2 regions of the Paenibacillus sp. LT-B23 genome follow, and region 1 is predicted to be linked to the other one. Evidence: riboswitches for the same ligand, from Rfam matches in the RefSeq annotation. Region 1 holds a riboswitch; the other holds the start of a gene.

Region 1 (4,210 bases):
TCTTGTCCAGCAGCTCGGTATTCCCTCTCAAATCAGCCAGCATCCGATCCAGTAGCGGCAAAATATAGGTCGGCACATAGCTGCTATCTTCCATATAGTCCAATAAACGTACGCGCAGCTCTTCCATCTTATGAAGCACCGACGCATCGCCCTCCCAGGTACCCACGAGGTTGTTTTTCCAGCTGTTCAATCCTTCCTGAACCGTATCTTTCGTCGCCAGACGGGTCAGCTGTGTTTTCAGACCATCCAGCACGGCCTGACGGCGTGGATGTTCTTCCCTTTGCAGCTCCGCAACCTGATCCAGCAGGAAATGGCGAATCATTTCACCCATGCGCTCTTCGTTCAGATAGCCAAGGAACGCATTCAGGGCGAATTGCATCAGCCCGCTCACTTGCAAACCGCTAATAGCCTGCATTCCCAAGCTACCCAGCGTGTAGCCCGTTTCCGGCTTCAAAAGCCAGGATTCAGCCTGCTCCAGCGAGTAATCCAGCGCGCGGCGGTCATAGCCCTTCTCACTGGTTTGACGGGCAAGCGCCTCCAGCAGCGGTCCGACGTCGAAGTCTGTCACTTGCCGCTTGATCTCTGCCGCAATTACCGGGGCCAGCTCCGCAAGCGGAATTGACCGAACCAGTCGTTTGGCGAGAACATCTATGGATGCAGCCGCTTCCGGCGTGCGCATTCCCTTTTCCACACCGCCCAGCATCAAATCGGCCAGCCGGATATCGGCAATTTTAGATGCGATGCTGTCTTTGTTAAGCAAGTTATTTTCCACCGTACTCACCAAGGCACTCGTCAGCTTTCCCCTATTCTTGGGAAGAAGCGCTGTGTGCGGAATCGGAATGCCCAGCGGGTGACGGAACAATGCGGTGACGGCGAACCAGTCTGCCAGTCCTCCGACAAGTCCTGCCTCGAAAGCACCTGCTAACAACCGAGCCCAGCCATATTGCTGAAAAGGCAACATAGCTGCAAAGCCCGCTCCCAGAATAACGAGCGACCAAGCCGCTGCGGTTTTCGTATTTTTTGGTTTTTCCATCCTATAATCCTCCAAACTGACTGTCGAGTAAGTGAAGCCCTATATCTGTATTACCCATCATATCATTGCCTATATGAATTCCAAAGCTAACGGCACTCTATTTCCTATTATATTAGAACACACCGGAGCAGAAAATCACGCAAATAAGTGAATACACTCTTTGTGTAATTTTGTACTTTTATGCTGTTATTTATCATATGATTTGCATATATTTACAGTACACTAATCAGCATAAAAAGAGTTCATATATCTCCCTCGTGCACCTACATATTTGTGAACAAAATCACAACATTGGACCCAATCTAATTTTCTTCACGATAAGCCTAATGAACTATTTCGATAGAACAAAGACCCATTTTTTTCAAAACGAAAGGATATGTGCGTTGGAAGGTGGAATGGGCATAGAATACCTTTAGCATCCTTTCCTGGATTTTATTCCAGAATTGAATTGAACCCATGGCATCTCCGAATTTTTTCAACATGATTTAACTTTTTCATATGGATGAATGAGTTAAAAATATGGAGGAAACGAGGCTGTTTTCACCATAATAGTACACCTGAATTCGAATGGAAAATAATTCAAAATATTATTCGCTACATGCATTTATGTGATGTGATAAAATAAACCGTATTAATAGGAAATCATGTGTAAACCACCATTTTGTTTATTAAACAAACAGTGATTAGCTTGATAAATTTGCTCTTTTGTAAAGGAATTGGACATGACAACAGACCAAAAAAACAACGGAAATGGGACCCCTTGGAGCAGCGATCCAGTCGTCATTGCACGTACTCCCTCCGCTTTTGCCAAGCAATCCCTTTTTTATATACAGGAAATAGGTTATTTCGAAAAAACATCTGCTTATGCCATGGAACGGAAGGAACTCACCTCGTTTCTGCTCGTTTTTACGTTATCAGGACAAGGGGAATTACTGTACCGGGAGAAAAAATACATATTGAAGCCTCATGATATGTTTTTCGTTAGTTGTGAGGAATACGTACAGTACAGCACCGCTGGTCATGAAGCATGGGAGTTTATCAGTGTAAATGTGTACGGCAATCTGATCGGCAATTTCTATGAACAATTTGCCAAACACAACAAGCCTGTAATATCACTCAACGATCCAGTCACCATATTGGACAAGCTGCGTTCCCTGTTATGCGTACAATCTGACAGAACTCTCTCTGCTGAGCTGTTGACATCCAGACTCATCGGTGAGTTGCTGACGTATATTTTGCAGCACCCCTACGATCATCCGTATGTAAACCAGGATACAATCACCGAGATACGCAAGGTTCAGCAATATTTGGATCGATCCTACAGTGAACGAATTACGCTGGATTCGCTGGCAGACATGTTTGAGTTAAACAAATTCAATCTCGCTAAAAACTTCAAGAAACAGATCGGATTTTCTCCTATCGATTATCTCATTAATGTCCGCATCACAGCGGCTCAAGGCTGGCTTAAAACCAGTGACGAATCCATTGTGGATATCGCACGGTTTGTAGGTATTCCCAACACTAGCCATTTTATCAACCTGTTCAAGGAACATGTCGGAGAAACCCCACATTCCTTCCGCAAAAAATGGGGGAATCGAACCAAACTATAAACTCATCTATTAGATGACTTTGTCGAAAAACAGAGAAAATCTGAGATTGTGCTTGCCTAATCGGAAGTCCAACTGATAGAATGATAGATATAGACTGTTCAGGATAAATGGCAAACCTGTCGAAAGGCAGGGACGCAAAGCTACAGGGCCTTCTTTTTAAGATGGCAGCCAGCTACCGGTTGGAGAGGCTTTTTGTCGTGTTTTTTTTCCTGAAAAACTTTATACGATAATAGCAAACCTGTCGAAAGGCAGGGACGCAAAGCTATAGGGCCTTCTTTTTAAGATGGCAGCCTGGCCGCCGAAAGGAAGTTTTTCTATGAGGAAAATGTCATCTTTTTTAATTATTTTGGTTTTTTTGTTATCCATCCCCCTACATACGACAGCATTTGCTGCCGAAAGTCAGGCATGGCTGAATCAAAACAACGTAAACCACGGTATTGTTAGTATACGTTATCCTGTCAACTCCAATGTCAAAACCAAGATTGTAATTACCAAGGATGCGGAGAAATACTCTTATTATCTGAATTCGAGCAAGCCTGAGGAAGCATTCGCTCTTCAAATGGGCAATGGCAATTATAACATTCGTTTATTGGAACAGCTAACTGGCAACCAGTATAAAGTGATAGGTGAAGAAACGGTCCTGTTAAATTTGAATGACAGTAAAACCATATACCTCAATTCTATTCAAAATATTGACTGGAGCGATACGAATCAGGCGATTCGGAAAGCCAAGGAATTAACCAAGGGTGCAACGACAGATGATGAAAAGGTGAAACGTATTTACGAGTATGTCATTAGTCATATTAAATACGATTCCAATCAGCCTTTCAACCTATCAACAGACTACCTTCCACAAATTGATCGTACAATAGTTTCGCAAAAAGATATTTGCTATGGATACGCTTCACTGTTCGCCGCCATGCTTCGAAGTGTGGATGTTCCAACGAAGCTGGTTATGGGCGAATCCTCCTATGTGAATACCTACCACGCCTGGAATGAAGTCAATATCAACAATCAATGGGTTATCGTTGACACTACAGTAGATGCCGCTCTAAAAAGCGGAAAACAGAAGTTTGCAATGGCCAAAGAACCCTCCAAATACACAAAAACAAAGCAATATTAATTTTTTTTAGAAAGCCCTGATCACTGCGATCAGGGCTTTTTTCTATTCTTGTTGAGAAATTGTTGAGATAAGGAAGGTATTGTATATCTAGTCAGTCATTTAAAAACTAAGATGTTGAATATACTATTTCCGGGACAAGAAAGAGGGGGGAACCAAATCCGCCCGGGTACTTTCCATAATATTATGATGAATAGGAGACTTACTTAAGAGTATGAGAACAAAAATAAATGTAACGATCATTGTGCTATTGCTTATTTTCCAAAGCTTTTTTAGTGCAGCGCTGGCTTACGCAGACACTTCGACCGCGGCTGTACCAGAAAGCGCTGTAAGCGATACTGCGAATACAGTTATGGAAGATGTATACGGTATTCCGAACCCTGAACCATTAGAGGCACCTCCCAGCATAGCTCCCATGATTCAGGCAGCAGCCAGCTCAGTTCAAGC
Region 2 (4,210 bases), on a different contig from region 1:
AGTATTGGCAATCGGTTTGCCAATCGGTACCGATGGATACCCCATATCCTCTTCTCGGTACGTCCACGCGGTTGCAATTACGCTCGATTCGCTCGGACCATAGGCGTTCATATACTCCACGCTGTCCTTCCACCGCATAACCAGCTCTTTGGTAATCGCTGATCCGCCCGTCACCAGTTTTTTCAGCGCTGGCAGCCTGTCCGGTTCAATCCCCGCCAGATAAGTAGGCGGCAGCAGGGCAATCGTAATTTCGTTTTCGTTCATGAAGCGCGCAAATTCATTCAGATTATTAATAATATCCCGCGAAACCAGATACAGCGTTCCACCTCCCAGCAAAATCGTGAACATTTCCCAGACCGAGGCGTCAAACGAACTGCTGGCAAATTGCAGCATCCGGTCCGATCCGTCCACGCCCCATTTTTCCTGGAAGAAATGCTGGAGGTTGATGATTCCCCGGTGTTCTACCATGACCCCTTTGGGTTTCCCCGTAGATCCCGAGGTATAAATGATATAAGCCAAATCCTCCGGATTGTTAACAGGCTCCGGATTGGCACGGTCTAGCTCTATATACCTCAGGCTTTCGTCATCCAAGTCCATGATTGCCCCGTGATAGGTGAGCTTGTCCTGGAGATGCTTTTGCGTCAGTACAATGGACGCACCGCTGTCCTCCAGCATGTAGTGAATCCGTTCCTCCGGATAATTCGGATCTATCGGCAGGTAGGCGCCGCCCGCTTTGAGTGTTCCCAGGATGCCTATGACCATTTCCATGGAACGCTCCGCCATGATGGCGATGATATCGTTCGGCTTCACTCCACGCTCTCTCAAGACTGTGGCCAGCCGATTCGCCTGCTCGTTCAGCTCCTGGTAGGTCAGCGTTTGCTCTCCCCAGACCAAAGCCAGGTGATCTGCTCTTTGCTCCGCTCGTTCCTCGAACAACCCGTGGATCGTTTGATCCTTTGGATATTCCGTCTCCGTATGGTTAAAACCGCGAACTAACGTACTCCTTTCTTCCTCTGGCACGATTTCGATTTGCGAAATAAGAGTTTCACTTTGCTCCATGACTTGAGCAAATAAATATTCAAAGTGGGAGATAACGTTCTCAATGGGGATGAATCTTTCAAAAGCCTGTATCTGATAGTCAAAATTAACGGCTACATCCGCTTCACCTTCTTGTCCCCATATCAGGAGATTGAGTGCATTTCTTTCATGATGATGCGGCATACTTACAATCCGGCTTGCTGCGCCGATCAATGCTTCTCTCGTTTCCTGTTCCTCGAAAGAAAGCGATATATCAAACAGTTTGCCTTTCTCATTGCTATTCTCGTAAACCGCCCGGTAAATTTCACCAAAAGACATTTTCTGATGACGATAGCATTGCATAAGCTCACGTTTGATGCTCTTAATCAGTTCTTTGAAGCTTATATCTTTCTCGGGGCTGATCCGCAGCGGCAGCACGTTGGCGAAATGTCCCATAGTCTGCTTATATTTTGCTTTGCTCCGATTAAAAACCGGGACGCCGATCACCATTTCGTTCCGATTGCAAATCTTGCTGAAATACAGGAACAGTATGCCTAAAAAATAGTGGAATGACGAGCATCCTTCCTCTTTGCAAAATTCAATCATTTGATTGTATAACGCCTTGTTTATAGTTAAGGTTCGCCGATCACTCCAAACGGAATCGCCGTCACCATCATCGATATCCATGCCTCTGCTCAACAGAGGCTCGGGAATGGTCAGATATTTGTTCTGCCAGAACACCCTATCTTTTAAAAAGGCCGGAGAATTCAGATAATTCTGATTATCGGAAATAAAATCAGCATAGGAATAGACCGTTCTGTTCATTTCGCCAATTCCTTGCACCAATTTATTGTAATTGTCAAACATTTGACTGATTAAGAGAGCAAATCCCCATCCGTCGATCACCAAATGATGAACTTTAAGTAAAATGAAGTATGTGTTCGGGGCACCTTTCAACAAAACAAATTGAAAATAGAAATCCTCTGGTTGAAAAGGTTTTAAAAACTCTTTTTTCATCCAGTTGATGCAAAAAGAGTTTGGATTTTTCTTTACCGAAAAATCATGAAACGGAACTTCATAGTCAGCTTCTGGCAAAAATGTTAAATAAGGCTCTCCCTTTTTATCAATAAAACGGGCACTCAGAGAATCATTTTGCCTGATTAATAACTGCATGGACTGCCTAATGATAGCCGTATTCAGGTTTCCTTTAACCTCAACATACCCACCGATATTGTAAATAGGCTTTCCAGGGTACATGCACTGTTCGAACCATATATCTTTCTGATAGGAACTTAACGGATACTCCTTGACACTTATTACACTTGTTTGCATAAAATCCCCTCCTGTTGTTAAACATTTCATGCGTTCTACTCCGTATGCCCAAATCATTTCCGCTACAAATAAAAGAAGCCTATTCCCATATAAAAAGCACAGGAACAGACAGCAGACTTCGCCCGGTTTCCTTCGGCAACCTGGCAATCATGGCTGTTTAATCCAGCTTTAGACCCATGGCTTTGTGTCCACCACTTTCGAGGTGTTTACGATTAACGGGAAATACATTCGTATATTTTTTACATCTTTTGAGCATGTTCTTATGCTTCTTCCTCCTACATTCGGTAGGAGCTGACCTTGAGTTTTCAAAGCATTTACCTTGATATAGTTTTACAATACGTTGTTAGGTGCTGATTAAAATACTTCAGCAAGCCACTAAATTCCTGTCATCCGACAACTCCAGTTCATTTTACTTAATTTCCCTTATCCCCCAAGATTAAGAGATAACAACCTGTACAACTTTAGCGGCTTAGCTTTTTTTAAAATGATGGATTTGTGATCCACCTAAAAATGACGTTCCAAAGCTTCTCTCGCATTCGATGTTTCGCCGAAAATAGCGACGTGAGTGTACACGGGGAGTGAAGGACAGTTGGAGTGCAACTTCGGAAGAGTAAAACGTGCTTTTTCCAACATTTTCTAGGATAAAACCAAAATCAAACCAGGAAAACAAGAGGGAACCCCCTCCACAACTGATTAAGAACAAATAAGCTTACTGCGGAAGATATATCCAAGGTCTAGTCACAAAGCGTAGCACCCCGAAGAAAAGAATGTCCTTGCAAGAAATGTCGCGCCTAACCTTTAGCAAGGAAGAAGCATGCCATTCTTCCACCTGCGAACGAAGCATTAATGTCAACCAAGCGTCAAGGAGTGCACATGGACAATATCGTCCTAGTCATGGAGGTGTTAGACAGCGTACCAGCGAAGTTCATTTTCCAACGGAATATTCCACGATTTGAGCCATGATCACTTTGATCTGAGCACTTGGTTGGAAACGTGGCTAACCATCTCAATCTCACCGGCTGTCAAGGTAAACTGCATCGCCTTCACATTTTCCACGGCATGATGTACTTTTGAAGCCCCAGGTATCGCAAATACGTTCTCTCCGTGAGCGTTAATCAGCCAATTCAGGGCAATCTGGGTTGGCGTCACGTTATATTGTTGAGCCAGTTGTTCCAATGTTTCAATTAGTGGCTTTGATCTCCGCAGCCCCGAATCCCGGAATGCCGCCGTCCACTTGCGCGGACCCTTGATCGACTTGACCAGAGACGGATTATTATGGAATTTTCCACTTAAGACCCCCTGCATTAGCGGAGAGTATGCGATGATCGCCACGCCAAGCTCTTTAGCCGTGTCCAGAATTCCGTTCTGTTCGATTCTCCGGTCAAGCAGGCTGTATTTCACTTGATTCGAAACTAGGCGAAGGCCGTGCTCACGCAGCACACGATCGGCTTCACGTATTTGTTGCGTGGAAAAGTTACTTACGCCCACATATTTAATCTTTCCTTGCCCAACCAGTTTAGCCATCGCATTCATCACGGCGCCAACCGAAGCAAAGGAGTAAGGCGAATGCACCTGGTAGAGGTGAATCGTCCGTTGATCCAAATGGCGAATACGTTCATCAATCGTTGCTGTGATACTGCCTGCGGTCCGAAAGGCCGGCCACCATTTCGTAGCGATATTCGCCTGTTCCGCGAGCGGTCCTCCGATCTCATTCAGCGTGCCGGCTAGTAGCTGCTCAGACTGTCCGCCACCGTATGCTTCGGCAGTATCAAACCAATTAACTCCACCTTCTAAACTGGTCTGAACGATTTGCCGTATATCCTCCCGCCGCAGCACTGGCCAGAATTTCCCGACTATCCCT

The links. Region 1 has a riboswitch for cyclic di-GMP ahead of ACWXW9_RS12795 (transglutaminase family protein). Riboswitches for the same ligand answer to the same signal wherever they lie in the genome.
Region 2: it holds a riboswitch for cyclic di-GMP, as region 1 does, so the genes downstream of both, ACWXW9_RS01485 (non-ribosomal peptide synthetase) here and ACWXW9_RS12795 (transglutaminase family protein) in region 1, are expected to answer to the same signal.

Annotation. Positions count from the first base shown of each region.
Region 1 covers NZ_JBSQBM010000009.1:44,101-48,310, reverse strand. The annotation lists gene ACWXW9_RS12805 (DUF445 domain-containing protein) at 1-1,033, opposite strand, end outside; gene ACWXW9_RS12800 (AraC family transcriptional regulator) at 1,756-2,643, shown strand; cyclic di-GMP riboswitch class I at 2,743-2,823, shown strand; cyclic di-GMP riboswitch class I at 2,865-2,946, shown strand; gene ACWXW9_RS12795 (transglutaminase family protein) at 2,969-3,766, shown strand; gene ACWXW9_RS12790 (collagen binding domain-containing protein) at 3,978-4,210, shown strand, end outside.
Region 2 covers NZ_JBSQBM010000001.1:313,758-317,967, reverse strand. The annotation lists gene ACWXW9_RS01485 (non-ribosomal peptide synthetase) at 1-2,349, opposite strand, end outside; cyclic di-GMP riboswitch class I at 2,481-2,570, opposite strand; gene ACWXW9_RS01480 (aldo/keto reductase) at 3,313-4,210, opposite strand, start outside.